One region of the Arthrobacter sp. USHLN218 genome, then DNA from elsewhere that is predicted to be linked to it. Evidence: riboswitches for the same ligand, from Rfam matches in the RefSeq annotation. Region 1 holds a riboswitch; each other region holds the start of a gene.

What was found. Region 1 has a riboswitch for S-adenosylmethionine ahead of WFH44_RS02910 (bifunctional o-acetylhomoserine/o-acetylserine sulfhydrylase). Riboswitches for the same ligand answer to the same signal wherever they lie in the genome.
Region 2: another riboswitch for S-adenosylmethionine. It lies ahead of WFH44_RS19480 (LLM class flavin-dependent oxidoreductase); the one in region 1 lies ahead of WFH44_RS02910 (bifunctional o-acetylhomoserine/o-acetylserine sulfhydrylase).
Region 3: another riboswitch for S-adenosylmethionine. It lies ahead of WFH44_RS19440 (cobalamin-independent methionine synthase II family protein); the one in region 1 lies ahead of WFH44_RS02910 (bifunctional o-acetylhomoserine/o-acetylserine sulfhydrylase).
Region 4: another riboswitch for S-adenosylmethionine. It lies ahead of WFH44_RS03760 (PIN domain-containing protein); the one in region 1 lies ahead of WFH44_RS02910 (bifunctional o-acetylhomoserine/o-acetylserine sulfhydrylase).

What each region holds. Positions count from the first base shown of each region.
Region 1 is NZ_JBBCYT010000001.1:669,919-676,952, reverse strand. It holds gene WFH44_RS02925 (SGNH/GDSL hydrolase family protein) at 47-901, shown strand; gene WFH44_RS02920 (winged helix DNA-binding domain-containing protein) at 908-2,095, shown strand; gene metX (homoserine O-acetyltransferase MetX) at 2,134-3,261, opposite strand; gene WFH44_RS02910 (bifunctional o-acetylhomoserine/o-acetylserine sulfhydrylase) at 3,296-4,615, opposite strand; SAM riboswitch class IV at 4,684-4,798, opposite strand; gene WFH44_RS02905 (VOC family protein) at 4,909-5,550, shown strand; gene WFH44_RS02900 (hypothetical protein) at 5,823-6,827, shown strand; gene WFH44_RS02895 (CPBP family intramembrane glutamic endopeptidase) at 7,022-7,034, opposite strand, start outside.
Region 2 is NZ_JBBCYT010000010.1:119,317-126,350, reverse strand. It holds gene WFH44_RS19490 (MFS transporter) at 1-398, shown strand, start outside; gene WFH44_RS19485 (alpha-hydroxy acid oxidase) at 428-1,660, shown strand; gene WFH44_RS19480 (LLM class flavin-dependent oxidoreductase) at 1,797-3,203, opposite strand; SAM riboswitch class I at 3,285-3,375, opposite strand; gene WFH44_RS19475 (LLM class flavin-dependent oxidoreductase) at 3,463-4,887, opposite strand; gene WFH44_RS19470 (acyl-CoA dehydrogenase family protein) at 4,887-6,140, opposite strand; gene WFH44_RS19465 (ABC transporter ATP-binding protein) at 6,149-7,034, opposite strand, start outside.
Region 3 is NZ_JBBCYT010000010.1:109,698-116,731, forward strand. It holds gene WFH44_RS19425 (ABC transporter permease) at 1-745, opposite strand, end outside; gene WFH44_RS19430 (aliphatic sulfonate ABC transporter substrate-binding protein) at 745-1,794, opposite strand; gene WFH44_RS19435 (ABC transporter ATP-binding protein) at 1,902-2,735, opposite strand; gene WFH44_RS19440 (cobalamin-independent methionine synthase II family protein) at 3,014-4,225, opposite strand; SAM riboswitch class I at 4,238-4,349, opposite strand; gene WFH44_RS19445 (CoA-binding protein) at 4,509-4,925, shown strand; gene WFH44_RS19450 (ABC transporter substrate-binding protein) at 5,321-6,976, shown strand; gene WFH44_RS19455 (ABC transporter permease) at 6,983-7,034, shown strand, end outside.
Region 4 is NZ_JBBCYT010000002.1:41,537-48,570, forward strand. It holds gene WFH44_RS03750 (TM0106 family RecB-like putative nuclease) at 1-1,556, opposite strand, end outside; gene WFH44_RS03755 (hypothetical protein) at 1,782-2,126, opposite strand; SAM riboswitch class IV at 2,139-2,302, opposite strand; SAM riboswitch class IV at 2,490-2,613, shown strand; gene WFH44_RS03760 (PIN domain-containing protein) at 2,799-3,242, shown strand; gene WFH44_RS03765 (hypothetical protein) at 3,314-3,583, shown strand; gene WFH44_RS03770 (alpha/beta fold hydrolase) at 3,619-4,416, shown strand; gene WFH44_RS03775 (YchJ family protein) at 4,427-4,831, shown strand; gene WFH44_RS03780 (DEAD/DEAH box helicase) at 4,854-7,034, opposite strand, start outside.

The DNA of each region.
Region 1 (7,034 bases):
TTTTGGCCAACCGTTTCGGTGGCGAAGTCGGCGGCCGGGAGAGACCATGGTGCTTGTGACCAACCTGAGCCGTGCCGAAGCGTTATCGTCTCCCGACTCCGCTCCCGACCACCCGTGGAGCCGCTTCGTCGCGATCGGCGATTCCTTCACCGAGGGCATCGGCGATCCCGACCCTGGGAGCCCCGGCGGCCACCGCGGCTGGGCGGACCGGGTGGCAGAAGAACTCAGCCGTGGCCACGCCGACTTCGCCTACGCCAACCTGGCCATCCGCGGCCGGCTGCTGCAGCAGATCATCGACGAGCAGTTGCAGCCGGCGCTGGACCTGTCGCCTGACCTGATTTCCATCTGTGCCGGCGGCAACGACGTCATCCGGCGCAGCGGCGACCCGGATGCGCTGGCCGAGAAGATGGACGTCGCCATTGCCAAGCTGGCCGACTCGGGGGCCACGATCGTGCTCTTCACTGCCCCGGACATCGGCGACACGCCCGTCATTGGCAGCGTCCGCGGCAAGGCCGCCATCTACAACGAGAACCTGCGCACCGTGGCCGCCCGGCACGACGCGGTTATCGCCGATATGTGGGCGCTGCGCCAGCTCAAGGATGCGCGGATGTGGGCGCCGGACCGGCTGCATTTCTCCCCGCTGGGCCACCACACGGTGGCTGCGATGGTGCTCGACGCCCTGAATGTCCGGCACACGCTGCACCCCGAGACACCAAAACCGCTGCCGCCGAAGCACTGGCGGACGGCCAGGGCCGAGGACCTGGTCTGGGCTCGGCAGCATCTGGTCCCGTGGGTGCTGCGCAGGCTGCGGCACCGGTCCTCCGGCGACGGCATTTCGCCCAAACGTCCGACGGCGGGCCCCATTTTCGGTCCGGGCATGCCGCCGGGCGCGGCGGAGTAGCGCCGGATGCCGGGCACTCTGACTTCCGCTGCGATTCCGCGCCGGCGGCTGCTGGCCCAGCGGCTCTGGGGCCCCGGAGCCGCCGACGCACCCGCCGCGGTGAAGGCCCTGCTGGCCGTCCAGGCCCAGGAGTACGCGTATGCGCGCTGGTCCCTGGCCCAGCGGTGCGCCGGTCCCGGGAAGGACGACGCCGGGGCCGTCGACTCGGCCATCGAGGACGGAACCATCCTGCGCACCCATGTGCTTCGACCGACCTGGCACTTCGTGCACCGAGGGGACCTGCGCTGGCTGATGATGCTTTCCGCCCCGCGGCTGCGCGCCGGCAACAAGTCGCGGGACGGCCAGCTGGGGATCGAGGCCGAAACGGTGCGCCGCAGCAACGAGGTGGTTGGCGCCGTCGTCGCGGGCGGCCGGCACGCGACCCGGGAGGGCCTCGCCGGCGCCTTGGAACGGGCCGGACTACTGCCGGACACCGGAGAGAAACTCATGGGCTCCCCGCTGCGCAACCAGCGGCTGGCCCATCTGGTCTACCACGCGGAGCTGGACGAGGTGCTGGTCAGCGGCGTGCCCCGGCCGGCCTCCGGCGGCACCGTGCGGCAGACCTATGCCGCCTTCGACGAGCGCGTGCCCCGGCTGCCCTGCGGCTTCGACCGGGACGCGGCGCTCGCGATGCTGGTCCGCCGCTACTTTTCCGGCCACGGCCCGGCCACCGTCAAGGACTGCGCACTGTGGTCCGGCCTGACGCAGGCGGACGTCCGGCGCGGACTCGCGGTTGCGGCAAGCTGCACCGACGGTGCCGCCGCTGTTGAGTCGGCCGCGATCGACGGCCACGAATTCCTCTGGTGCGACGGCGGCGGACCACCCGCGCGGAGTCCGCGCAGCCCGCGGGTGGACCTGATCCAGTGCTACGACGAGTACGTCATGGGCTACACCCCGACCCGCAGCTATCTCGGCGGCGCCGCTCCGGCCCCGGCCAACGCCAAGGTGCCCAGCCACGTGGTGCTTTTGGACGGGCGCATGATCGGGAACTGGCAGCACGCGCTCAAGCCGGGCGCCGCCGTCGTCACTCTCCTGCTGCACCGGACGCTGGAGGATGGCGAAGAGCAGGCGCTGCACAGCGCGCTGGAACGCTACCGGACGTTCCTCGCCAGGCCGCTGAGTGCGGACATCTCCGTGCGCGCCGCCCCAAGGTAGCGGCCGCCGCAGCCGGCGCTGCCGGCGGTGGCGCGAACCTAGGCGCGCGGGAAGAAGCTGGCGGTGAGCTCGTCGTGCAGCTGGTGGATGTCCGTCAGGAAGCCGTCGTGGCCGGTCGGCACCTGGATCATGTGGACCTTCACGGGGTTGGGCAGGGCTGCGGCGAGCTGCCGCGACTGCTCCGGGAAGTACAGCCGGTCCGAGTCGACGGCGGCGACCAGGAACTCAGTGTCCGCACCCGCCAGGGCCTCGGCCACCGAGCCGCGTCCGCGCGCCACGTCGTGGCTCATCAGGGCCTCGGTCATGTGGATGTAGCTGTTGGCGTCGAAACGGTCCGCCAGCTTGCTGGCCTGGTGGTCCAGGTAGCTTTCCACCGCGTAGCGGCCGCGGCCTGCGGCGGTGACGCTGCCGAAGGGCTCCTCGGTGCCCTGGGCGTTGCGGCCGAAGCGGTACTCGAACTCCGGCTCGGAGCGGTAGTTGATGTGCGCGATCCGGCGGGCAATGCCGAGGCCGTCCACCGGGGCCTGGCCCTCGTAGTAGTCGCCGTCGTTGAAGTTCGGGTCGAGCCGGATGGCCAGGACCTGCGCCTGGGCGAAGGCGATCTGCTCGGCCGTGCTGGCGGCGCCGCAGGCAATCACGGCGCAGCGGGCTGTGCGCTCGGGGTAGGTCGCGGCCCATTCGAGCGCGCGTGCCCCGCCCATGGAGCCGCCGAGGACGGCGTGCCAGCGGCAGATGCCCAGCAGGTCCGCCAGACGGGCTTCGGCATGGACCGAATCGCGGATGGTGACCATCGGGAAGCGGGAGCCCCAGGGACGCCCGTCGGGAGCCGGCGAGGCCGGACCGGTGGATCCGTAGCAGCCGCCAACCATGTTGGCGGCCACCACGAAGTACTTGTCCGTATCGATGGTGGCCCCGGGGCCCACCAGCGGATCCCACCAGCCCGGCTCGTCGGAATCTCCACGGGCAACATGCGTGCTGCCGGTCAGGGCATGCTGGATGAGCACGGCATTGGAGGCATCCTCGTTCAAGGTGCCCCAGGTCTCATAGCCGAGGACGACCTCCGGCAGGTAGCCGCCGGTCTCGAATTCCAGGGCTCCGATGGACGCGTGGCGCAAGATGCCGTCCGCTGCCGTGTTCAGCAATTCCTGTGGTTGCAGTGTTGTCAAAGTGATGCCTGTGGTTCCTTCATCTCAAAGCGCCTTAGGCTGCGCCCTTGGCCGCGCGGAAACCGGCTTCCAGGTCCGCGATGATGTCGTCGATGTGTTCAATGCCGACGGCGAGCCGGACGAGGCCCGGGGTGACGCCGGCGGCGACCTGGGCCTCCGGCGACAGCTGAGCGTGCGTGGTCGACGCCGGGTGGATCACCAGCGAGCGTACGTCGCCGACGTTGGCCACATGCGAGTGGAGTTCCAGTCCGTCGACGAAGCGCTTGCCGGCCTCGAGCCCGCCGGAGATCTCGAAGGCGATGATGGCCCCGGTCCCCTTCGGTCCGTACTTGCGGCCGCGCTCGTACCACGGGCTGGAAGGCAACCCCGCGTACGCAACGGACTCGACGGCGTCGTTCTTTTCCAGCCACTGCGCCACCTGCTGCGCGTTGGAAACGTGCCGCTCCACGCGCAGGCTCAGGGTCTCGAGGCCCTGGGCGATGAGGAAGGCGTTGAACGGCGCCACGGAGGAGCCCAGGTCGCGCAGCAGCTGGACGCGGGCCTTGAGGATGTAGGCCAGGTTCGCGCCGAGCGCGCCGCCGACGCCCAGGTCGCGGGCGAAGACCAGGCCGTTGTAGCTCTCGTCCGGGGTGTTGAAGCCCGGGAACCTTTCCGGATCCTTGGCGAAGTCGAAGTTCCCCGAGTCCACGACGACGCCGGCGATGGCGCTGCCGTGGCCGCCCAGGTACTTGGTGGCGGAGTGCACGACGATGTCCGCGCCCCATTCGATCGGGCGGATCAGGTACGGGGTGGCCAAGGTGTTGTCGACGATCAGCGGCACGCCGGCCTCGTGCGCGACGGCGCTGACGCCCTCGATGTCCAGGACATCCTGGCGCGGGTTCGCGACGACTTCGCCGAAGAACGCCTTGGTGTTCGGCTGCACGGCTGCGCGCCACTGGTCCAGGTTGTCCGGGTCCTCCACGAAGGTCACCTGGATACCGAACTTCGGCAGCGTGTTCTGGAGCAGGTTGTAGGTGCCGCCATAGAGGCTCGGGCTCGCGACGATGTGGTCCCCGGCCTCGGCCAGGTTCAGGATGGAGAACGTGGACGCGGCCTGCCCCGAGGAAAGCAGGAGCGCGCCGACGCCGCCTTCGAGGCTGGCGATGCGGGTTTCGACCGCTTCCTGCGTCGGGTTGCCGATCCGGGTGTAGATGGGCGCCAGCTCCTGCAGCGCGAAGCGGTCCGCCGCGCTGTCGGTGCTGGGGAAGACGAACGATGTGGTCTGGTAGATCGGCAGCGCCCGGGCTCCGGTTGCCGCATCCGGCTCCTGGCCGGCGTGGATCTGTCGGGTTTCGAATGACCAGTTGTTGGACATAACTGCAACTCCCTCGCTGATATGAAGGGGTCAGCACTGCGGCCGCCGATGGCGTGGCTGCAGGTTGCGACCCGCGCTTGCTTCGCGCCTGGTGGCGGAAACCAGGTCTTCACCCGGGGCACCCCACCGCGGTTGGAGGGTTGCCGGCCAGCAAGCCGGGGCTCGATGCTGGCGCTCATGACCTGTATCAAGGTTCGGCGAAGGCCTTCGGATCGGCAAGTATGTGACGGTGTATGAATGTCTGTTAGGACACCCTAAGTCGAGAGGCAGATCACAAAATGTCAAGATGAGTTATGCGTTTCGACCACGTTTCCTATGCATGTGAACCCGATGGCCTGGCTGCCACCACCGAGCGAATTGCCTCGGCCCTGGGCATCGAGGCAGTCAAGGGCGGGGTGCACCCCCGCTTTGGTACCCGGAACATGATTTTCCCCCTGACGGACCACCACTATCTCGAGGTCGTCGAGGTCCTGGCCCACCCGGCGTCGGACAAGGCACCCTTTGGACAAGCGGTGCGCGCCCGGTCCGAGGCCGGCGGCGGCTGGATGGGCTGGTGCGTCGAAGTTGACGATCTGACGCCCTTCGAGGAGCGGCTGGGCCGCAATGCTGTCCCGGGCAACCGTAAGTTCCCGGACGGCCGCGAGCTGTCCTGGCAGCAGATCGGCATCAAGGGCCTGATCGCGGACCCGCAGGTGCCGTACATGCTGCGCTGGGACGAGGGCACCGAAGACCTGCACCCCTCCAAGGCTTACGAGGCGACCGCCAAGCTGATCGGCCTGACGATCGCCGGCTCGTCGGCCCGCGTGGCGGACTGGCTGGGCACGCCGGTGGACGCGCTCCTGGACGATGTCAAGGTCGCTTGGACGGCGCCGAACGGCACGCCGGGCATCATGTCCGTGCGGTTCGAGACGCCCAACGGCATCGTCGAGCTCTGATTCCCGGCGCCCCGCGCCCTTTGTTCACCTGCCGCTTCATCAGTTCGCGGTTCTGCTGTATTCGATTTTGCTGCGTTCTGGAAATTCGCCGGGGATTCGATCCATCGGCGTAATTCCGGAACGCAGCATTTTCGTTCTCCCGTCCTCCACATGCCAGCCAGCACCACCGTTATTCACCGGCGTTGGTTCTATCCCAAGAGGGGCGCTGGTTCTATCCACATAGGACGGGTGCCTGATCCCCGCCGACGGGCCGTGCAGTCCACGATCAAAGCATGGCTTCTCCACTGATCTTCGCCCACGACTACGATCACTCCGGGGTCGGACGGCACCACTTGGCCACCCAGGCCAGAGCCGGGACCTTGACCCGCATCCGCAAGGGTGTCTACGTTTCCTCAGAGGTCTGGCGACAACTGGCTTGGTGGGAGCAGTACAGGTTCCATATCGAGGCTGCTGTCGGCAAAGGGCGGAGCGAACGAGTCCTTGCGTGCCAGTCCGCGGCCGCTATTTGGGGCATGCCCGTCATCGGAAGGAGCCCCGAAGTTGTCCTGCTGGCTTCTTTGGGCCAGCACGGACAGCGGCGAGCAGGCATGCATTGGATCGCGTCGGAAATCCTCGAACCGCTCCAATCCCTGGATGGTTTAACGGTGACCTCGCGGGCACAGACGGCGGTGGATGTCGCGGCGCGGCTCCCGTTTGAACAGGCGGTTCCCGCCATGGATCATGTCCTGCGGCGGGATAAGGACCGGGGGCTGCCCGCGCTGGACAAGGACCAGCTGCATGCACTCGCAGAGCGCCTTGCCACGAAGACGAAGGCAGCCCGCGCACACCGGATCATCGATTTCGGAGATCCACAGTCGGGATCCGTGGGAGAGTCGCTCTCACGGGCGCAGATGTACCTCTTCAACCTTCCTGCCCCGATACTGCAGCACCCCTTCTACGCCGCCGACGGCAGCCTTTTGGGTGTTACCGATTTCTTTTGGAAAGAGGCAAGGGTTGCCGGGGAATTCGACGGCTCTGTCAAGTACTCACGCGGCGAGTATCTGAAGGGACGCTCCCCTGCTGAAGCAGTCGAGAAGGAGAAGGCCCGAGAGGACAGGATTCGCGCGGAAAACGTCACGTTCGTCAGGTGGACTTGGCAGGCCGCAATGAATCCCGAGTGCGAGCATCCCCGCGGCCTGGTGCAGCTTCTCCGAGCCGCGGGGCTTCGACAGGATCGGTGGAACCACAGTTGGCCGGGTGTAGGAGCGCCCCGAGCAGGCCGGACCGACCGCGCCTGATTCCGCTGCGAATTGGAAATCCACCGCCGGTCTGAAGCATGAGCAGAATTCCAAATCGCAGCGAAATGGGTGGGCTAGCAGAACGGGGGGGCTGGGCCGGGGGCTGGGTGGGGGTGGAGCGGGGGCGGGCTGGGTGGGTGTGCGGTGCGGGGTCGGCGGGCTGGGTGGTGTGCGGTGCGGGGTCGGCGGGCTGGTCAGGTGCCGATG
Region 2 (7,034 bases), on a different contig from region 1:
GGTACGGCGCCGGACGGGTGCTCGCATTCGGCGGGATCGTCGGGGCCCTGTTCGCCTGGCCGCTCTTCCAGATGATGGCCACCGGCAACCCGCTGATCGCCGGGCTGGGGCTGGCCATCGGCTACGTGTTCAGCGTCAGCGCCAGCTCCGGGGCGCAGGGCGCGTTCCTGACCAACCTCTTCCCACCCAAGCAGCGGTTCTCCGGCGTGGCGCTGGCCCGCGAGACCAACGGCGCCATCATCGCCGGCCTCTCGCCGCTGATCGCCGCGGCGCTGATCCAGGCCGCGGACGGCGGCACCTGGCTGGCCGCGGCGTACGTTGCGGCCTGCTGCGTGTGCAGCATCGCCGCCGTCGTCCTGGCCCGCGGCACCGGCAACAACGCCGCTGCCGCCCGCTGACCCGACCCGAACAGAAAGCAGTTGGATCCATGAAACACCGGCTTCCGCAGTGGAGTGAGCTACGCCCGCTCATGCAGTTCGAACGGCCGGCCCTCGGTCGCGGGCCCCGGCTGGCGAAGGCCGCTGACCTGTGGGACCTGCGCCGCATCGCCCAGCGGCGCACGCCGCGGCCCGCCTTCGACTACGTCGACGGCGCCGCCCAGGACGAACTGACCTACCGGCGTTCCCGCGCCGCCTTCGACTCCATCGAGCTGCTGCCGCGCATCCTGCACGGCACCGCGGATGTCGACCTGTCGGCCACGATTGCCGGCGGCACCTCCGCACTGCCGTTCGGCATCGCGCCCACCGGCTTCACCCGCTTTATGCATGCCGAGGGCGAGGATGCCGGCGCCAGGGCAGCCGCCCGGTACGGCGTGCCGTTCTCGCTCTCCACCATGGGCACCCGTTCGATCGAGGAGGTGGCCGCCGCGGCGCCGGAGGGCCGCCGCTGGTTCCAGCTGTACCTCTGGAAGGACCGGACCAAGAGCCAGGACCTGCTGCAGCGCGCCCAGGCCAGCGGCTTCGACACCCTGCTGGTCACCGTGGACACCCCCGTTGCCGGCCGCCGGCACCGCGATACCCGCAACGGCATGGTCATCCCGCCGAAGCTAACGCTCAAGACCGTGCTGGACGCCTCCTACCGGCCGGAGTGGTGGTTAAACTTCCTGACCACGGATTCGCTGAAGTTCGCGTCGCTGTCCGACACCAGCGCCGACCTGCCGACGCTGATCAACTCGATGTTCGACCCCACGCTCTCCTTCGTGGACCTGGAGTGGATCCGCTCCATCTGGCCCGGCCAGCTGCTGGTCAAGGGCGTCCTGACCCGCGAGGACGCCCGGAAATCGCTGGCGGCCGGCGCCGACGGACTGATCGTCTCGAACCACGGCGGCCGCCAGCTGGACCGGGCCCCGGTGTCCTTCGAGGCCCTGCCCGAGGTCCGCGAGGAAGCCGGCGACGGCGTCGACATCATCCTCGACAGCGGCATCATGAGCGGCGCCGATGTGGTGGCCGCGCTGTGCGCCGGGGCCGACTTCGTGCTGGTCGGCCGCGCCTACCTCTACGGGCTGATGGCCGGCGGCCAGGAGGGCGTCGAGCGCGTGCTCGGACTCCTCGCCGATGAGGTCCGCACCACCATGCAGCTCATGGGCGCCGCCAGCATCAAGGACCTGCAGCCCGAAATGCTGCGCCTGCGCCCGGCGGCCACGGAGACCGGCGGGCTCTAAGCGCGCAGCCGGGAGCGTTGACGGCAGCCGGCGCCGCACGCGCGCACCCGGGAAAGCCCGACGGCGGTGCACCACCTTCGCGAAGGTAGTGCACCGCCGTCGTTGTTCCCCTATAGTCCGGCCCGAAAAGCGTCCGCTAGACCGAGGCCACGGAGCTGCCGATGCGGTAGCGGCTGCCCCGGTGCTGCTCCGGCAGGCGGTCGCCCTGGCCGAAGAGCTTGTTGCGCAGGGTGCCCGGCGCGTACTCCGTGGGGTAGGCGTCGAGCTTCTGCAGCTCGGGGACCACGAATTCGACGATGTCCTCGAAGGTTCCCGGCGTGATGGCGTAGGCGAGGTTGAAGCCGTCAACGTCCGTCTCGTCGACCCAGGAGACCAGATCCTGGGCGACCTGCGCGCCGGATCCGACCGTGATCGGGCCGAAGCCGCCCACGCCGACCCATTCCGCCAGCTGGCGGATGGTCCACGGCTCGCCGCTGTCGCCGGAGGCCTTCTGGAAGGTCTCGACCGAGGACTGGATGGCGTTGGACTTCACGTTCGCGCCGATCACGTCGTCCGGCGAATAGGTGGACAGGTCAACGCCCATCCAGCCGGAGATCAGGGCCAGCGCGCCGTTGATGTCCGCGTAGGACTTGTACTCCTCGAACTTGGCCTGCGCCGTCTCGTTGTCCGGGCCGGTGACGATGGTCTGCATGGCGTAGATGCGGACGTCGTAGCGGCCGCGGCCGGCGGCCTCGGCGGCGTCGCGGATCTTCTTGACCGACGCGGCGAGCATTTCCTTGGTCGGGCAGGTCACGAAGACGGCCTCGGCGTTCTCCGCGGCGAACTGGGTGCCGCGCTTGGAGGCGCCAGCCTGGAAGATCACGGGGGTGCGCTGCGGGCTCGGCTCGGTGATGGCGATGCCGGGCACCTTGAAGTACTTGCCCTCGTGGCCGATCTCGTGGACCTTGGACGGGTCGGTGAAGATGCTGTTCACCTTGTCCTTGACGACGGCGTCGTCCTCCCAGGAGCCTTCGAGCAGCTTGTAAATGACCTCGAGGTACTCGTCCGCGTGGTTGTACCGCTCGTCGTGCTCCATCTGGTCTTCCTGGCCCATGTTCCGCGCGGCGGAGGGCAGGTAGCCGGTGACGACGTTCCAGCCGACGCGGCCGTTGGTCAGGTGGTCCAGCGTGGCCAGGCGGCGGGAGAACGGGTAGGGATGCTCGTAGGCCGTGCCCGCGGTGACGCCGAAGCCCAGGTTCTCCGTGACCGCGGCCATCGCCGAGACCAGCAGGAACGGGTCGTTGACCGGGACCTGGGTGCCGGCGCGCAGGGTGGTCTCGTTGGAACCGCCGAACACGTCGTAGGTGCCCAGGACGTCGGCGATGAAGAGGCCGTCGAAGAGGCCCTTCTCCAGCACCTTGGCCAGGTGGGTCCAGTAGCCGATGGTGTTGTAGTCGGCGGACTTATCCTCCGGGTGCCGCCAGAGGCCGGGCGACTGGTGGCCGACGCAGTTCATGTCGAAGGCGTTGAAGCGGATGTGGCGCTGCGGGCTGTGCAATGTCATTTCAGGCTCCTTCCCGACCGTGAAGTGCGCGCGAAGGCCGCGAGGCGTTGCTGCCGGAGCGGCCAACGGAAAGATTCTGCATCTCCATCGGTCCTGGCGGTAGCACCTTCCTCTCGCGAGGTGGTTGCTGCGGCGTCAACGAGCCAGGTCTCTCAGCCGCTCTGGATGGTTACTTCTTCCCATTGAACCGGCACGGGCTGCGAACGCGAAACGCTTCCGTCACACCCGGTAACCCGCGCCGGTCCGCACGAGGACCGTGCTACCCCGGCTGGCCGCCGTCGTGCACGGGCAGCCTTTCCGTAGCCGCGGCGGAATGCTCCGAAAACGCGCCGCGGAAACGTGCCGCCGGATGGGTCGGTTCCACCCGGGCCCCGCGTCCGAAGACCTTCTCGCGCAGCGTACCCGGCTGGTACTCGGTCTGCGCCAGGCCGCGCTTGCGCAGCTCGGGCAGCACCCCTTCGATGAAGTCCGTATAGGAGCCAGGCAGGATCTGGTTCATCACGTTCACGCCGTCGATGCCGGCGTCCTGCCAGCGTTCCAGCTCGTCAACGATCTGCTCGGGAGTGCCGGCGATCTGCTGGGCCTTGGCGCGGTAGAGGGCAAGGTCGCCGACGGTCGGTTTGCCGCCGGGCACCGAGGCGATCGCCGCCTCGAGCACGCCCCGTGCTCCTTCAGTGGACAGCTCGCCCAGCGGAGTATCGAGCGGCAGGCCGCCTAAGTCGACGCCGATGCCGCCGCCGATGTGGGCGATGATCGCGTGCAGGTCCAGGTACTCGTCGTACTCTGCCTCCTTGCGCTTCACCTCCGCCTCAGTGCTGCCGACGACGAACGAGAGTCCCGCGAAGATTTTCACGTCGCCAGGGGCCCGGCCTGCTTCGGCTTCGAGGGAGCGGATGGAGGCCGCCTGCTTGCGAACGTAGTCCGTGTGCGGGGCGAACAGGAAGGTCGCCTCGGCGTGGGCCGCCGCAAAGCTGCGGCCCCGGGTAGAGCTGCCGGCCTGGAACAGGAACGGTGTGCGCTGCGGGCTGGGCGTTGCCAAGTGCGGTCCCTCGATGGAATAGCGGGCGCCGCGGTGGTGGATCTTGTTGACCTTGGCCGGATCGGCGAAGATGCCGCGCTCCTTGTCGGCCAGCACGGCCCCGTCCTCCCACGAGCCTTCCCAGAGCTTGTACGCGGCCTCGACGTATTCATCTGCCCAGTCGTAGCGGTCGTCGTGGGCGGTGAGTCCATCGGCACCGAAGTTCCGGTGCGAATTCTCAAGCACGCTCGTGACGATGTTCCACGCAACCCGGCCGCCGGAGATGTGGTCCAGGGTGGACATCTGGCGGGCCAGCTGAAATGGATCGGACTGGATCACGGAGCTTGTCATGGCCAGCCCGATGTCCTTGGTGGTCGCGGCCAGCGCCGAGCAGAGCACCAACGGGTCGTGGGTCGGAACCTGCATGCCCCGGCGGACATGCGAGGCCCAACCACCTTCGTGGTCGCCGTAGAGGCCGACGACGTCGGCGAAGAACATGGCGTCGAACTTGGCGTCCTCCAGCTGGCGGGCCAGGTCCGTCCACAGCGACAGCTCGTTGAAGCGGTGCTGCTGCGCCTGGGGGTGGCGCCACTGCCCGCCGAGGATGTGGCTGGGCGTGTTCATCAGGAAGCCGCTGAGCAGCAGGCGGGGCCGTGCGGCCGCCATCAGGAAGCACCCCCTGCCAGCTGTCCAGTGGCCACCGGCGCTTCGCCGATGCTGTGCAGGCCCGTTGGAATGGTGCCGTTCACGTGGTAGTCGCCCACGGACCGGGCCTTGAACGCCACGGGGTTGTGCGTGGCCACGGTGCGAGCGTTGCGCCAGTGCCGGTCCAGCCCCTTGCCGCGGCTCGTTGACGAGGCACCGGTGACGTCGAAGAGCTCTTCGGTGGCAGCGAGGACGAGCCCAGGTACGGTGACATGGGCCTTTTGCACTGCCAGCTCGGCGCGGAGGTAGGCGGCCTCTCCGTCGAGCCCGAGCTGCGCATCAACGGCTGCATCCAGGTCTCGAGCCGCCGCCGTGACAACGGCCTCTGCGGCATAGACCTTCGCGGCGAGCAGGCCAACGTGTTCCTGGATCAGGGCGTCGTCGCGGAACAACTGGCCCTGGCCGGTGTTGAACGTACGGGTGCGCTGGCGGACCAATTCGGAAGCATCCCGCAGGGCCGCGCGGCCGATCCCGGCAAGCACCGCCAGCAGGCACATCTGGAAGAAGGCCGGCTCCAGCGTGCTGGAAACCTTGCGCTGGATGATGTCTTCCGCCTCCACTTCCACGTCGTCGAACACTGCCGTGCCGGTGCCCGTCAGCGGCTGGCCGAAGCCGTCCCAGTCATCGACGATCTGCACACGCTTGTTGTCGGCGCGGACCAAGGCGTACTGGCGCCCCTCGACGCATTCGGTACTGGCCATGACCACTACCCAATCGGCGAAAATCGAACCGGTGGTGTAGTACTTCTCCCCCTTGAGCAGCCAACGGCCGTCCTCGTTGCGGAGCTTGGTCGCGGTAGTGCCGAGCGCGTTTCCGCCGCGCTCGGTTGCCGCGTTGCCGAAGATTTCTCCCGCGGCCACCCGCGGGAACCAGCGCGCCTGGAAAGCATGCGGCTGAAGAGCGATGGTCTCGACGAAGGAGAAGTGCGAGCGCAGCAGGTGGCTGATGTTGGAGTCGGCTTCGGCCAGCTCGATGAGCAGGCGGAACAGGTGCTCGTGGCTGACCGGGTCGCCGCCAAACTCCGCCGGCAGGCGCAGCGTCGTGAAGCCGGCCTCCTTCAGCCAGCCGATCTGCTGATGAGGCAGAATGCGCTGCTGTTCGCGCTCGAGGGTCCCCCCGGCAATGCGCTCAAAGACGGGCCGGAAGCGCGCGGCGAGGGCTGCATAGCGGGCCTCGCCGGTGGCGGTGCTCGGTTCGGTGGCGGTGATGCTCATCTGTGTCCTTACTTGTTGGATGCGGCGAGGGCACGCAGTCGGTGGCCGGGGTTCGATTCCAGCAGCAGGCGGGTGTACTCATGCTGGGGGTTGCCGAAAATGCTGGCCGTCGGCCCGGTTTCGACGAGCTTCCCGCGGCGCATGACGCCGACCTCGTGCGAAATCCGTTCGACCACGTGCAGGTCGTGCGAGATAAAGAGGTAGGTCAGGCCGAGATCACGCTGGAGTTCCTCCAGCAGGGCAAGGATCTGTGCCTGGGTCAGCACGTCCAAGGCGGACAAGGCCTCGTCGAGCACCAGCGTCCTGGCTCCGGCGGCCAGGGCCCGGGCGATCGCAACGCGCTGGCGCTGCCCGCCGGAAAGCTCCATTGGCCGGGCCGAGGCCGCCCGCGAGGGGAGATTGACCTGTTCGAGCAGTTCCAGGACGCGCTCCCGCTGGCCGGCCCGGCCGCCGAGGCCGAAGTTCACAATTGGCTCGGCAATGATGTCGCGAATCTGCAGCCTCGGGTCCAGGGCGGAGTCAGGGTTCTGGTAAACCAGCTGCAGGGTCCGCCACAGCTCGCGCTTGCCCCGTCCGTCCAGCCCGGTCACGTCGCGACCCTCCACGAGGACTGTGCCCTCAGTCGGATCGAGCAGACGCATGAGCATGCGGGCAGTGGTCGATTTGCCTGAGCCGGACTCGCCGACCAGCGAGAAGGTGGTGCCCTGCCGCACGCCGAAGGAGACTGCGTCCACGGCCCGGTTCGCAGCACCGCGTTCAAAGACTTTCACCAGACCCCGAGCCTCGAGGGCGAAGGTGCCGGGCGCCGAAGCTGCCGCAGCAGCGGCCGGTGCAGCGGCCCGCGCCGGGGCGGCTTCCTCGAGCAGCCGGACCGTGTACTCATCCTCGGGCCGG
Region 3 (7,034 bases), on a different contig from region 1:
GGAACAGCCAGGCCTGCGCCAGCGCCAGCCGAAGTCCGGAAAAGACGGAAGGAACGACGGCGGGGAGCTGGACCGTGGTCAGCAGCTTCAGCCCCTTGAGTCCGAAGGCCCTGCCGGCCTCCACCAGGTTGCGGTCCACATGGCGCAGGGCCAGCGACACGGTGGTGAAGACGGGGAAGAACGCGCCGATCATGATCAGCGTGACCTTCGAGTCCTCGCCGATCTTCATCCAGAGGATCAGCAGCGGGACCCAGGCCAGTGACGGCACGGCCCGCAGGGCGCCGATGGTCGGCGCCAGCAGCACGTCCGCCACGCGGGACAGGCCCACCAGGGCGCCGAACGCCAGGCCAAGCCCGGCCCCGAGGCCGAAGCCGATCAGCACGCGCTGCGTCGAGATGGCCACGTGCTTGCCCAGTTCGCCGCGCTGGATCAGGTCCGCCGCCGCCTCGAACACCATGGCCGGCGGCGGCAGCTGCACTACACTGAAAAGTCCTGCCGACGTGCTCCACTGCCAGGCGCCGATCAGCGCCGCCGGCAGGAGCAGTCCAAGCAGCAGGCGCGCCCAGCCCTTGTCCAGCACTCCGGCCGGGGACCATCCGTTTGCCGGGGTGCGGCCGCCCTGATCAGGGGCGGGCGGCTGGGCGGCACCTGCGGTGGTTACCGCGATACCAGCAGCCTCGAGGCCTTCCTTGCTGGTGGCGGTAACACTGTTGCCGGTGAGATCGGGATTCCCGGGATGCGTCATCAGGATTCCTTGATCGCGGCCGGATCGGCCGCCTTCACCAGCGAGTCATTGAGGAGGGAGCCGAGCGCGTCGTCGATCTGCTTCTGGCTGGCCACATCGCCGGTCTCCACGAAGGCCGGGCCGATCTTCTCCAGCACGGCCCGCTGCGTCTCGCCCGGCACCGGATCGACATCCAGGTTGCTGCGCTCGGTGATGACCTTCGTCGCAACTTCGGGGTCCAGCCCGGCCACGTCGGCGAGGATCTGCGCGGTCTCTTCGGGGTTCTCCGCCGCCCAGGCACGGGCCTTCTCGTACGCGTTCACCACGGTCTGCGCCACCTCCGGGTCTTCCTTGAGGAAGCTCTCGGTCGCGTTCAGGAAGCCGTAGGTGTTGAAGTCCAGGTTCCGGTAGAACAGCTTCGCACCGTCCTTCTCCGCGCCGGCCATGATCGGGTCCAGCCCGGACCAGGCGTCCACGGAGCCGTTGTTCAGGGCGGTGAGGCCGTCCGCGTGCTGCAGGTTCTGCACGGTCACGTCGTCCTGCGACAGCCCGGCTTCCTCCAGCGACTGCAGCAGGAAGAAGTAGGGGTCGGTGCCCTTGGTCGCGGCCACGGACTTGCCCTTCAGGTCCTCCACCGAGTCGATGCCCGAGTCCGGCAGCGTGACCAGCGCGGCCCATTCCGGCTGCGAGTACAGGCTGATGGCCTGGATCGGCGAGCCGTTGGCGCGGGCCAGCAGCGCCGCGGAGCCGGCGGTGGAGCCGACGTCGATGGCGCCGGAGCGCAGCGCCTCGTTGGCCTTGTTGGAGCCGGCGGACTGCACCCAGTTCACCTCTACGCCCTGGTCGGCGAGGCTGGCCTCCAGCCAGCCCTTTTCCTTGATGACCAGGCTGAGCGGGTTGTAGGTGGCGAAGTCGATGTTCAGCACGCCGTCGCTCGCGGCGGCGGAGCCCCCGGCGCTGGCCTCGGAGTCCTCGCCTGCGACGCAGCCGGTCAGGGCGAGGGAGGCGGAGGCGGCGACGGCGGCCGCGCCGAGCAGGGAACGGCGGGTGAAGCGGCGGGAAATCGGCATGTCAGGTCCTTCGGATCGGGCGCAGCGCAGGAGAGGGCGCTGCAGGTTCAGCAGAGTTTCAAGACGTTGGTTGGACGCGGCGTTCGCCGGCGCGGCCCGGGGCGGGGCTAGTGCCCCTCGACGCCCAGGCTTTCCAGCAGGGAGCTGCGCATTCGCGCCAGCTCGGCGGAGCCGCGGTCCCGCGGGCGTTCGCCGGGTACGACGACGGTGCGCACGATCGTGGCGCCGTCGCCTTCGCGTCCGGTTTCCTTGCCGAGGACGACGATGCGGTCGGCCAGCTGGAGCGCCTCGTCGACGTCGTGCGTCACCAGCAGGACCGTGGTCGGCTCGGCGGCGTGGATGTCGAGCAGCAGGTCCTGCATCTTGATCCGCGTCAGGGCATCGAGCGCGCCGAAGGGCTCATCCAGCAGCAGCACGCCCGGGTTGCGGGCCAGCGCACGGGCCAGCGAGGCACGCTGGGCCATGCCTCCGGAGACCTCGCGCGGCCGGTGCTTGGCGAACTTGTCCAGGCCCACCAGCTCCAGCAGCCGGGCGACCTTGGCCTTGCCGGCCTTGGCGCTCGCGGACTTCGGCAGGCCGATGGCCACATTGGCTTGCAGCGTGTGCCAGGGGAGCAGCCTCGGCTCCTGGAACGCAAAGGCGCAGCGCGGATCGATGCCCTGCACCGGCGTCGTACCTATGTTGACAGTGCCGGCGCTCGGGGCGTCCAGGCCCGCGGTGGCGCGCAGGAGGGTGGACTTGCCGCAGCCGCTCGGGCCGAGGATGGCCAGGACCTCGCCGCGTTGCACCTCGAAATCGATGTCGCGCAGGACGGTGTGCGCGGAGCCGCCGCTGCCGAAGGTGCGGCGCAGCCCGCTGAAGGACACCGGCAGGGCGGAGGACAGGTCGGGACGGCGTGCCTGCGAGGACGCGGCGGCCGAGGGGCGGGCAGAAGGTGCCAATGCAGTCAAGGGATCACTCCATCGATCCTGGCAGTAGCACCCTACGGATCACGCCTTCGGTGCGGATGCACCGGCCTGCGGCGATGAACCTCGATATCACCGGCGTTCACGGCAGAACTCCGGCGACCAGGGTTGCTGCGGCGTCGTAGAGCCAGGTCTCTCAGCCGCTCGGGATGGTCAAGCCCATTGAACCGTCACGGGGCGGTTTTCGGCAAGCCCGCGCCTCATCCGCCGTAACAAAGGCCGCCCGGCCGGCGTCCGGGTGACGTGCAGGCGGTTCAGCGCCAGAGCCGGCGGGTGGCGATCCGCGCGCCTTCGCCCAACGCTTCGAGCTTGGCGACGGCGATCTGCGGATGCACCCGCCCGCCCAGGCCGCAGTCGGTGGACGCGATGACGGACTCGCGTCCCACCAGCCCGGCGAAGCGTTCGATCCGGTCCGCCACCAGCTCCGGGTGCTCCACCACGTTCGTCGCATGCGAGACCACGCCCGGAATGATCGACTTGCCCTCCGGCAGCTTGGTGTCTTCCCAGACCCGCCACTCGTGCTCGTGCCGGACGTTGGCCGCCTCGAAGGAGTAGGCGCCGGCGTTGATCTGCAGGACGGAGCCGATGATGTCCGCGAACGGGATGTCCGTGGTGTGCGGGCCGTGCCAGGAGCCCCAGCAGACGTGCAGTCGGATCTGTTCCGCCGGCAGGTCCCGCAGCGCCCAGTTGGTGGCCTCGACCCGCAGCTGGATGAATTTCAGGTAGTCCGCCAGCGCCGGCTCCGGGCTGATTTGGTCCCAGCTCTCCGCGAGCGACGGGTCGTCGAGCTGCACGGTGAGGCCGGCGTCTATGATCGCCTTGTACTCCTCGCGCATCGCGTCGGCGCAGGCGTAGACCAGTTCCTCGTCCGTCTTGTAGTAGTCGTTGGCGATCCGGGCGCACGAGCCGGGGGAGAGGGCCGCCACGAAGCCTTCTTCAAGCCCCGCCGCGGCCAGGCCCTTCTTCAGGTTTTCGACGTCCGAGGCGACGAGATCCTGTCCGGTGTACGTCAGCGGCCCCGCGATCTTGGGCTGCTTTACGGACTTCCGGTGCGCCAGGATCCCGGAGGACGGGTCGGTATAGGCGTCGTTGAACTTCACCCGGTCGCGCCGGTCCGTGAAGGTGGTCAGCACGATGTTGCCGGGCGACGAACGGTGCACCTCGGTGTCAGCCCAGCGGTCCACATCGGTGGCCTCGAGGCCGCCGAGCCGGGCAAAGGAGTAGTTCCACCAGGCCCCGTAGTCGACGGAGGAGGACATGGTGTGCCCGTACTCGCCGTCGTTCGGGATATCGATCCCCAGGTTCTTCTGGCGTTCGACGACGTCGGCCACCGACTCGGCGAGCAGGCGCCGGAATTCGTCCGTGATGCCGCCGGCTTCCTTCGCCTCGTTGGCCGCAATCAGTTCCGGGGTCCGCGGCAGGGAACCGGCATGGGTGACGCGGATGTGGTCGGTATTCAGGGACATAGCAGCGCTGCCTTTCCATCGGTCCTGGCAGTAGCACCGTTCCGTGGCAGGGCCGTCGAGGCACTCATCGGGTCGGTTGCTGCGGCTTCATCGATCCAGGTCTCTCGGCCGCTCGGGATGGGATGCCCTTACTCAACGGCATCGCGGCCCGTTCTGGCAAATCCAACAACGACGGCGGCGCGGCGGGTTTCCGCGCGGGACGCGCCGGTGCGGGTGCTCCGGTGGGGGCGCGGGGGTGGGGCTTGCCCTGTCCGGCGGCGCGGCCCGGCGCTAGGCTGGCCGCATGGGCCATGTCAACGATCCGGAAGTCATCAAGCGGCTGCTCACCACGCCCGCCCGGTGGGCCGTCGTCGGTTTGTCCAACAATCCGCGTCGTGTGGCACTGGGCGTCTCCCGGTACATGCTGGACCAGCGCAGCATGGAGATCATCCCCGTCAACCTCAAGGGCGAAGACGTTCATGGCCAGCGGGGGTACCGCAAGCTCGCCGACATCCCCGGCGGCATCGACGTGGTCAACTGCTTCGTCAACTCGCAGAAGGTCGGCCCCGTCGTGGACCAGGCCATCGCGGCCGGAGCGAAGGCCGTCTGGCTGCAGCTCGGCGTCATCGAAGAAGCCGCCGCGGAACGCGCCAAAGCCGCCGGGCTCGACGTCGTCATGGACACCTGCCCCATGATCGAGGCCCCGGCCCTCGGACTCTAGCCTCCCCACCGCTGCGGCCGCAATCCCGCTTCTCCAGCACAAAGCCGCAGGCCAGGCAAGGAAATGTCGCTTCATGACGAGTTGTGACGCAGGCTATTTCCAGTGTGACCCTCCGCCCCCCACACTGGAACGCGTAACCATCCCGAGCAGCTGAGAGACCTGGCTCTATGACGCTGCAGCAACCCTGGTCACGCTGGATCACCTCTGGTCCGCGTCGATAACAAGGGACATGTCCGAGGGCCGCGCACAGCGCGGAAGGACATGCTCCGTAGGGTGCTCCTGCCAGGACCGATGGAGTTAGCCGCATCTTCCCGTTGGTCCCTGTCCCGCTCCGTGTGCGTGGCAGACTTCCCGCGTGAAATGGCGTTCCTCGGTAATGACCGAGAGGAGCCTTCATGGCCATCAACGACGACAACGCGCCACAACCCGTGCGCCGCTTCCGGCGGGCCCAGGCCGCCGCCCTCCTCAGCGTTTCCGCACTGCTGCTCGCTGCCTGCGGCGGTAATTCCGGTGGCGGTGCGGAGCCTGCCGCCGATAATGGCCAGCCGGTCCAGGGCGGCACCTTGGTTTACGCCGAAGTGGCGCCGATCAACAACTTCCAGACCCAGTCGGCACGCTTCTACGAGAAGGCGAATGTGCTCAACAGCGTGCTGGACCGGCTCACCTACTTCGACGCCGAATCGGGCAAGCTCGTGCCGTGGATTGCCACCAAATTCAGCGGCAACGAGGACAACACCGAGTTCACCTTCGACATCCGCCCCGACGTGAGCTTCAGCGACGGCACGCCTGTGGATGCCAAGGCCGTCAAAGCCAACCTCGATGCCCTCGGGAAGGGCCTGGATGACGCTCAGATCCAGCCGAACGTCGACTTTTCCGCCTACGAGTCCACGGAGGTCGTCGACGAGGACACCGTGAAGGTGCAATTGAAGAGCGCTGACGCGAACTTCCTGCGCGCGACGTCTTCCGTCGCCGCGGGTCTGGTCTCGCCCAAGACCTTGGAGCTGGACAATGCCGGCCAGTCGGACATCGCCAAGATCTCCGGCTCGGGTCCCTTCGTCTTCGAGTCGGAGAAGCCGGACGAGGAGCTCGTGCTGGCAAAGCGGTCGGACTATGCCTGGGCTCCGGAAACGGCGGAGAACCAGGGTGCCGCCTACCTGGACAAGGTCGTGGTGAAGTACCTGCCCGAGGTGGCGCACCGTGCCGGTGCCGTCCAGAGCGGCCAGGTGGACCTGGTCCGCGGCCTGCAGCCGGCGGACGAGGCTGCTGTGGCGGCCGGGGGCAACCAGGTGCTGCCCGCCGCGGGCATCGACCTGACTGCCAATACGGCCGCCGTGCGCATCGGCAGCGGCAAGCTCGCGGATGAGAAGGTCCGCCAGGCCCTGCAGGTCGGCATCGACCGGCAGGCGCTGAAGGACACCGTGCTCTCGGACAGCTACCAGATTGCCGGTTCGATCCTCAACCACAAGGCCCCTGGCTTCGTGGACCTCTCGGCTGACCTGGCCTATGACCCGGAGAAGGCCAAGTCCCTGCTGGACGAGGCCGGCTGGGTTGCGGGTGCCGACGGCATCCGTGAAAAGGATGGCAAGAAGCTCGAGGTCACGGTAGCGAGCTCGAACAACTCCGTGGTCATCAAGCCGGCCTTCGAACTGATCGAACAGCAGTGGCGCGAGATCGGTGTCAAGCTCGTCAACCGTGCAGCCGACAACACCTTCCTGGCCACTGCGCTGCAGGACCCGAAGGTCGAATTCTTCGGCACGCGCCAGTTCGCATACGGCGGCCTGGGGCCTGTCTTCGGACCCGAGACCAACACGCAGACGCTGGACGCCGACAAGGAACTCAACGAGCTGTTCGCCACTGAGCGCGCCGCCGCCGATGAGGCCAAGCACGAAGAACTGGTAGCCGAGGAACAGCGGGCCCTGGTGCTGGACAAGGCACTGGCTCTCGTTCTCTGGGATGAAGTCCAGGTCTACGGCGCGCACTCCGGCGCGCACGTAGAATTCACCTCCGGCACCGCGCCCATCTTCCAGGGCGCCTGGAAGACCGCGGAGTAGCCAATCATGGGACGCTACGTCGCGCAACGGATCGGGCAGGCACTGCTTGTCATCTGGC
Region 4 (7,034 bases), on a different contig from region 1:
TACTCGTTGTAGTCGCGGATGCTGGCCAGGATCGCTTCTGCTTCCTGGGGCCGGCCGCTGTCCCGGGCTTCGCAGTAGAGTGCGTAAGCGACGACGGACCCGCCGGCATCTTTGACATCCCCCGAGCGCAGGTGCGATCCCATATACAAGGGCTCGAGCTTCTTGATGCTGTAGGACTTTTCCGAGATCCGCAGGCTGTTGCGCACCACGTCGTAGAGGTCGATCAGGACGCCTTCGCGCAGCAAGGCGTCCACGGCGTCCTCGCCGATCACGTGCTGCAGCGAGAGGCGGCGCAGCGCGGCCTTCTCGTAGTTGGCGTAATGGTAGATGTGCAGGTCCGGATACTGCTTCCGCCGCCGGCCCACATAATCCAGGAATTCGGCCAGAGCTTTGCCTTCTTCGGCGCGGCTGTGGGCCCAGAACGGAAGGAAGGGCGGGGCGGCTCCGGGGGCCGGCGGGTTCTCCATGACCCCGAACAGGTACTCCAGTCCCCAGGTCCCGGCCTGGTCCTGCCAGAGCGGGTCCCCTTCGAAGTCGAAAAAGATGTCTCCCTCACTTGGTGCGGGGAGTGTTCCGAGCGCGTTTGCTGCCAGCACCCGGTAGGCGAGGCTGTGCCGGGTTCCGTCGCCATCCGTGTACTGCACGGCCCCGTCCGGTTCCTCCATGCCGGTCTGCATCCTCGCCTGGTCGCGCAGCCGGGCCAGCACGCCGTCCGGTGCCTCACCCGGGGGCAGCTCCATGGCCGCCAGCTGGTCGATCGTGGTGACGCCCAGGTCCCGCAGGCGGCGGCGACGGACCGGGCTCATCCGGGAAACCAGCAGCACGTCCCGGTGGAGCGCTACCTGCTCGGCGCAGTAGTCGCAGCGCCCGCACGCTGTATGCCGGTCATCTCCCCATGCCACGGGGGCACGTTGGGCCCGGTGGGCGGACGTGAGCTCCAGGAAGCGGCGGCGGCGCTCCCGGAAGACCGGCAGCAGGTCGCGCAGGCTATGGTCGCTGCGGGAACGGTCGCCCAGCACGAGTGTCACGGTGGGCGAAGGGTCGATACCGGCTTTTATCAGCTGGTCGCCGTACGCCGCCAGCTGCAACAGCGCCGTGACCTTGGCATGCCGGGCGAGCTTGGAATCGTACACGGCGTAGCGGGCCGAGGAGCCGTCACCTTCCCTGACGAGGAAGTCTGAACGGCCGTGGAAGCTGCCGTCGAAGAAGGAAGCCTGGAACACCACGTCCGCACCGGAGCGCAGCGCCGCGATCGATTCCCGGTGCTTGGCCTCTAGCAACGGCCTGGTGTAGTCCGCGATTCCGGCGATTTCCACCACGCCGGCCCCGAAGGTGTCCCGGAAGCCCTGAAGCACGCGGTGCTCGTGGACGTCGCCCAGTTCAGCCGTGCGGGCCAGCATCTCGTCCGGCGGGAACTCCGCCTTCGGGCTGCGCCCAAGTTTCTCATCCAGCTTCCGCAGCAGTTCGTACTCGCACTGCGCCGCCACCACCAGGTCGCTCGCGGTGAAGATCAGGTCCCGTGGCGCGCCGGGCAGCAGCGGGTCGAGCAGGAACACGGTGCCTCCTGGAGGAGAAGTTGGTCCCGCCGGCTCCGAGACCCCTGTCGGGGCCCCGGGCCGGCGGGCGGCTCTTTATGCTCAACTTCTATCAGCCGTGTCCGACAGTTTGCGCCCGTCCGGCCGGACCGCCCGAAACCGGGCAGGCGGGCAAGGGCGCAAACCAAGTAACGGACAAATCAGCAGACATCCCAGAACGGACACCCCACCGCAGCGCCAGGCGCGCTAGTGGCAGTCCGGTGCTCCGCCGTCGTCGTTCAGCATCCGCCGCAGCGAGAAGAAGCGGTTGCCCGCGCCCGGACGGGTGCTGGGAATGAGCAGCTTGGAGTACTTCTCGCACCACAGCGCGGAGCCGTCCGAGTCCATGGCCGCTTCCAGCACGGCGCCGATGTCCTCGGAATACAGCATTTTCTGTACGCCGTCCCGGCACAACTGGACCAGGCTCAGCTCAGCCTCGATATGTACGGCTACCTCGACCCACTCGTCCAGAACGCTGTTGTCCCAGAGACCGACGGTGCGCTCGCGGTGGCCGCTGCGGCTGTCTTTTTCTATTGGATATGCACTCATCATTCTTGTTCTCTCCGGTTGTTCTTGCCCGCACCGAGTCCCCTTCAGAACCTCGTTGTCCTGTGAAATGCAGGCCGCTTCGTCATCCGAACCACCCGCGAACATGGGGTTGGTGCGTGATCGGTCGGAGCCTTGCAGTACCCGGCGAGCCGGTGTGCTGCGGATCACATCTCGTGAAGCATTTCCAACTATAGGGTCCCGCATGCACATAGCCAAACGGTTGCTGCGAAGTAAACATTTTGTTGTAGGCCCGTTACTCGCCGTGACAGCCCGTTAGGCCTTCGTGACGGACCGCTAGGCCTTATTACTTCCGGTGACGAGGCGGCCCGTGACTGGCGGCACAAGCTCTGGTTATACTCGCTTCAGCTTCAGGAATTGCGGTCGCTAAGCTCCGACTTGGCCGCGTACCAACCCCACGCTCTCTGGGTGGTTCGGATGACGAAGCGGCCTGCATTCGCCTACTGGCAAATGGTGCGGGCAAGAGCACGTGAAAGGACCGGTGCCCGGCACCGCTTCCATGAGTACAGCTAATACTGCCCACGCCGGCCTAGGCGTGATGAGCCTTTCCGACTACGAACAAGTTACGGCCGCACGCCAGGAATTCGTCGATTTCCTGCTCGGGCCCGCTGGCCTCCCGGCCCGGCAGGATGCGCGGACGCCACGCGCGGCGGGCCTGTGAGGGGTCCTTCGGGCCTGTTGCTGGACACCGACGTCGTCGCCGAAGTGCGCCGCGCCGAACCGCATCCGGCGGTCGTCGATTTCCTGCAGCGCCGCCGGCACCTGGGCATCTACATTTCCGCGCTGTCAGTGGCGGAGCTCCATCTGCTGGGCAGCCAGGAGGGCAGGGGACCGGACGACGGCGGCGCCTGGCTCGGCGAACTGGCCTCGCGCTTCTCCGGGTTCATCCTGCCGGTGGACCTGGGCGTGGCGATGTCCTGGGCGCCGATGGCGGGGAATCCCGAGGTCACCGCCGTGGATTCCCTGATAGCGGCGACGGCCGTGCAGCACTGCCTGACGATCGTGTCCCGGAACGTCGATGGCTTCCGGAAGCTGGCTGTTCCTGCCATCGACCCGTGGCAGGTGGGGCAGTTTGCCGTCGAGGTGGCGCCGTCGAACTGACCGCCGCCCCCTTACTTTCCGGTAGAACCGGCGCGACAATAGGAACAGTGGCGCGTTGGAGGAGAGCAGCGATGGCGACCAAGCGGAAGAGAATTTTTGGAGCAGCACCGGAAGAACGCATGGGCCCGCTGCCGCTGCACGGCTCGGGAGACGATCCGGTGATGCCGAACCTCGCGGCTGCCCAGATACCCGGGCCCGGCACCGGCCACGTCAGGGCGGGCGAGGACGGAGTGCTGCCGGACGATGTTTCCGACCCGTTCGAGCAGGAAGGACACCAGCACGCCGGCCGGTCACTGACCGGCAGGTTCCGGCGCTGGCGGCACGGGCTGCGGCGAGCATGACCATTCCTTCGGGCGCCGGTCCATAGACTGAGGTCATGCCTGAAGCTGCAAACCCCGTGGACCGGACCTCGATCGCCTACGACATCACGGGGGAGGGACCCGCCGTCGTACTCCTGCACGGTTCCGCGCTCTCGCGCGCGATTTGGCGCGGGCTCGGGTACGTGGGGGCGTTGGCCGCCGATTTCACCGTGGTCCGGATCGACCTGCGGGGCCACGGCCGTAGCGGCAAGCCGCACGACGCCGAGTCCTATCGGATGCCGCTGGTCGTCGGCGACGTCCTGGCAGTCCTGGACGCGGAGGGGATCGCCAGTGCCGCGGTGACGGGATACTCCTTCGGGGCGCGGGTGGGTTTCGCGCTGGCCGCGGCGGCCCCCGAGCGCGTGGAACGGCTCGCGACGCTGGGCGGCACCTACCGGGCCCAGCAGGGGCAGGTGGCCAGGATATTCTTCGACGGCTACCTCGAGGAACTGCGCCGCGGCGGGATGGAAGGCTTCATCGACGGCCTGGAAGCGGCGGGCAAGCCGCTGGATGCCGCCGCCAAGGTGGCCTTCAAGGCCAACGACCCTCAGGCGCTGGCGGCCTATTTCGAACGGACCGAGGAGGAACCCGGGCTCACCGAAGCCGAATTGGCCTCGCTGGGGATGCCCGTACTGCTCATGGCCGGCACCGAGGACACGGCCAGGTTCGACGACTCCAGGCGCGCCGCCGCGCTGATGCCCGCGGCCCGCTTCGTCCCGCTGCCGGGGCGCACGCACGCCTCGACCCTCTTCCCGGCGGATGAGGTCCTGGCCGAGCTGATGCCTTTCCTCGGGGCCCGGCAGGCGGTTGCCTAGGATGGCAGCCATGTTCCGCGAATCGATTGCGCCGTCCGCCCCCTGTCCCTGCGGCAGCTCGGCGGCCTACCGCGACTGCTGCGGACGCCTCCATGCCGGCCTGGCAGAGGCGGCGACGGCCGAGGAGCTGATGCGCTCGCGCTATTCGGCATTTGTCGCCGGGGACAGCGCCTACCTGCTGCGCAGCTGGTCATCGGAAACAAGACCGCGCTCGCTGGAGCTCGATCCGGAGCAGCAGTGGGAGGGTCTTGAGGTCATCCGGGTGGTGCGGGGCGGTCCGGACGACACGGCAGGAAAGGTCGAGTTCCGCGCGCGCTTCCGGGCCGGCGGAGCGGCGCAGGACCAGCATGAGGTCAGCACGTTCGTGCGCGAGGAGGGCCGGTGGGTCTACCGCGGGGCGCTGGCGCACCGCTGAACGCCCGGTCCAGCCCGGGCGCTCAGTTCTCCAGCAGGCCGCGGATGTCCTCGGCGGTCAGCTTGGAGGAGAACATCGCGTCGTCGTCCATCACCGACGAGAACAGCTTGGCCTTGCTTTCCTTCAGGGCCATGACCTTCTCTTCGATCGTGCCCTTTGCGACCATCCGGTAGACCATGACGTTCTTGGTCTGGCCGATCCGGTGCGTGCGGTCCACCGCCTGGGCCTCGCTCGCGGGGTTCCACCACGGGTCGAGCAGGAAGCAATAATCCGCCTCGGTAAGGTTGAGTCCGAAACCGCCGGCCTTGAGGCTGATCAGGAAGACGGGCGCCTTGCCTTCCTTGAAGCGGTTGATCACTTCTGCCCGCCGGCGCGTTGTGCCGTCCAGGTAGCTGTACTCAACGCCTTCGACGTCCAGCCGTGCGGCGGCCTTCTTCAGGAAGCTGGTGAACTGGCTGAAGATCAGGGCGCGGTGGCCTTCGCCCAGCACGTCCTCCAATTGTTCGAAGAGCACGTCGAGCTTGCTGGAGGGCACGGACGAGTAATCCTCGTGGACCAGCGAGGCATCCAGGCTGAGCATCCGCAGCAGCGTCAGCGACTGGAAGATGGTGAAGCGGTGCCGGTCCATGTCCTCGACCAGCCGCAGGATCTTCTGGCGCTCCCGCTGCAGGTGCGTGTCATAGATCTTGCGGTGCTTCGGGCTGAGGTCAACCTCCAGCACCTGTTCCTGCTTCGGCGGGAGGTCCGTGGCGACGGCTTCCTTGGTGCGGCGCAACATGAGAGGGCGGATGCGTCGTCGCAGTTTGCCCAGTAACTCCGCGCTGCCGGAGCGTTCGATCGGCCGCTGGTAGTGGTCCGCGAATTTCTGCGCCGAGGGGAACAGCCCGGGAGCCGCGATCGCGAGGATGGACCACAGTTCCATCAGGTTGTTTTCCATCGGCGTGCCGGTGATGGCCAGCTTGAACCCGGTTTTCAGGTCCCGCGCGGCGTGATGCGCCTTGGTGGTGCGGTTCTTCACGAACTGGGCCTCGTCGAGGATGAGGCCGGCCCACTCCTGCGCCTGGTACTCCTGGGCGTTGATCCTGAAAATCGCGTAAGAAGTAACGACGACGTCCGCCCCCGCCGCGGTTTCGGCCAGCGGCCGGCGGCTGCGCGCCTGGGTCTCGGCTACCGCGGCTACCCGCAATCCGGGGGTGAAGCGGGCGGCCTCGTGGACCCAGTTCGGCACCACGGAGGTCGGTGCGACCACCAGGAACGGGGCCACGGGCGGATCCGCGGACTCCTTGGCGTGGCTGATCAACGCCAATGTTTGCAGGGTCTTGCCGAGGCCCATGTCATCCGCGAGCACGCCGCCCAGGCGGTAGCGCCAGAGGAAAGCCAGCCAGTTGAAACCCTCGCGCTGGTACGGCCGCAGGTCGGCGTGCAGGCCCCGGGGCAGCTGCGTCGGCTCCACGGAGGAAAGCTGCAGCAGGCCGCTGACGGAGTCCTGCCAGGCCTTGGCCTGTTCCGTCTCGACGGCCAGCTCCTCGAGGTCCTCCCAGAGCCCGGCCTGGTAGCGGCTGATCCGGAGCTCGCCGCTGTTCCGGTCCTGTAGCGCCATCGCCTCGTCCACCAGGGCGCGGAGCCGGTCGAAGACCGGCTGTTCGAGGGAGAGGTAGGTCTTGTCGACCAGCAGCAGCTTCTTCTGGCCCCTGGAAAGCGCGCGGAATATGTTGCCGAAGGGAATTTCGCGTCCCTCGATCTTGACCATGACGCCCAGGTCGAACCAGTCCGTCTGTTCCGTTTCCACGGTGCTGATGGTCAGCTCCGGCGTGGCGGTCAGTTCCCGGTAGTCCGGGCGCTCGCCGACGATGTCCACCCTGACGCCGTCCAGCTTCTCCAGCTGCGGGAGTGCGTCCTGGGTGAACTCGACGGCGGCCATGTCCCGCAGCGTTGATTCCGCCTGCGCGGGTTCGGAGCCGAGGATCCGGCGGACCGCGGCGAGCAGCGCGGTTTCGGTCTCCGTGTCGCGGTACCCGCCATCCGACGCGGCCGCGTCGAGCGGTTTGCGCACCGCGGCGTCGCCGGAACGGTACTCGAACCCCCAGCCGAGCTTCAGAGTGTTGGCCTTGCCATACGTGGCAGTGAGCACGAGCTCCGGCGGGACGATTTCGGGCAGTTCGACGGACGCGTCCGTGCTGGTCAGGCTGATCGTGCGCTGCAG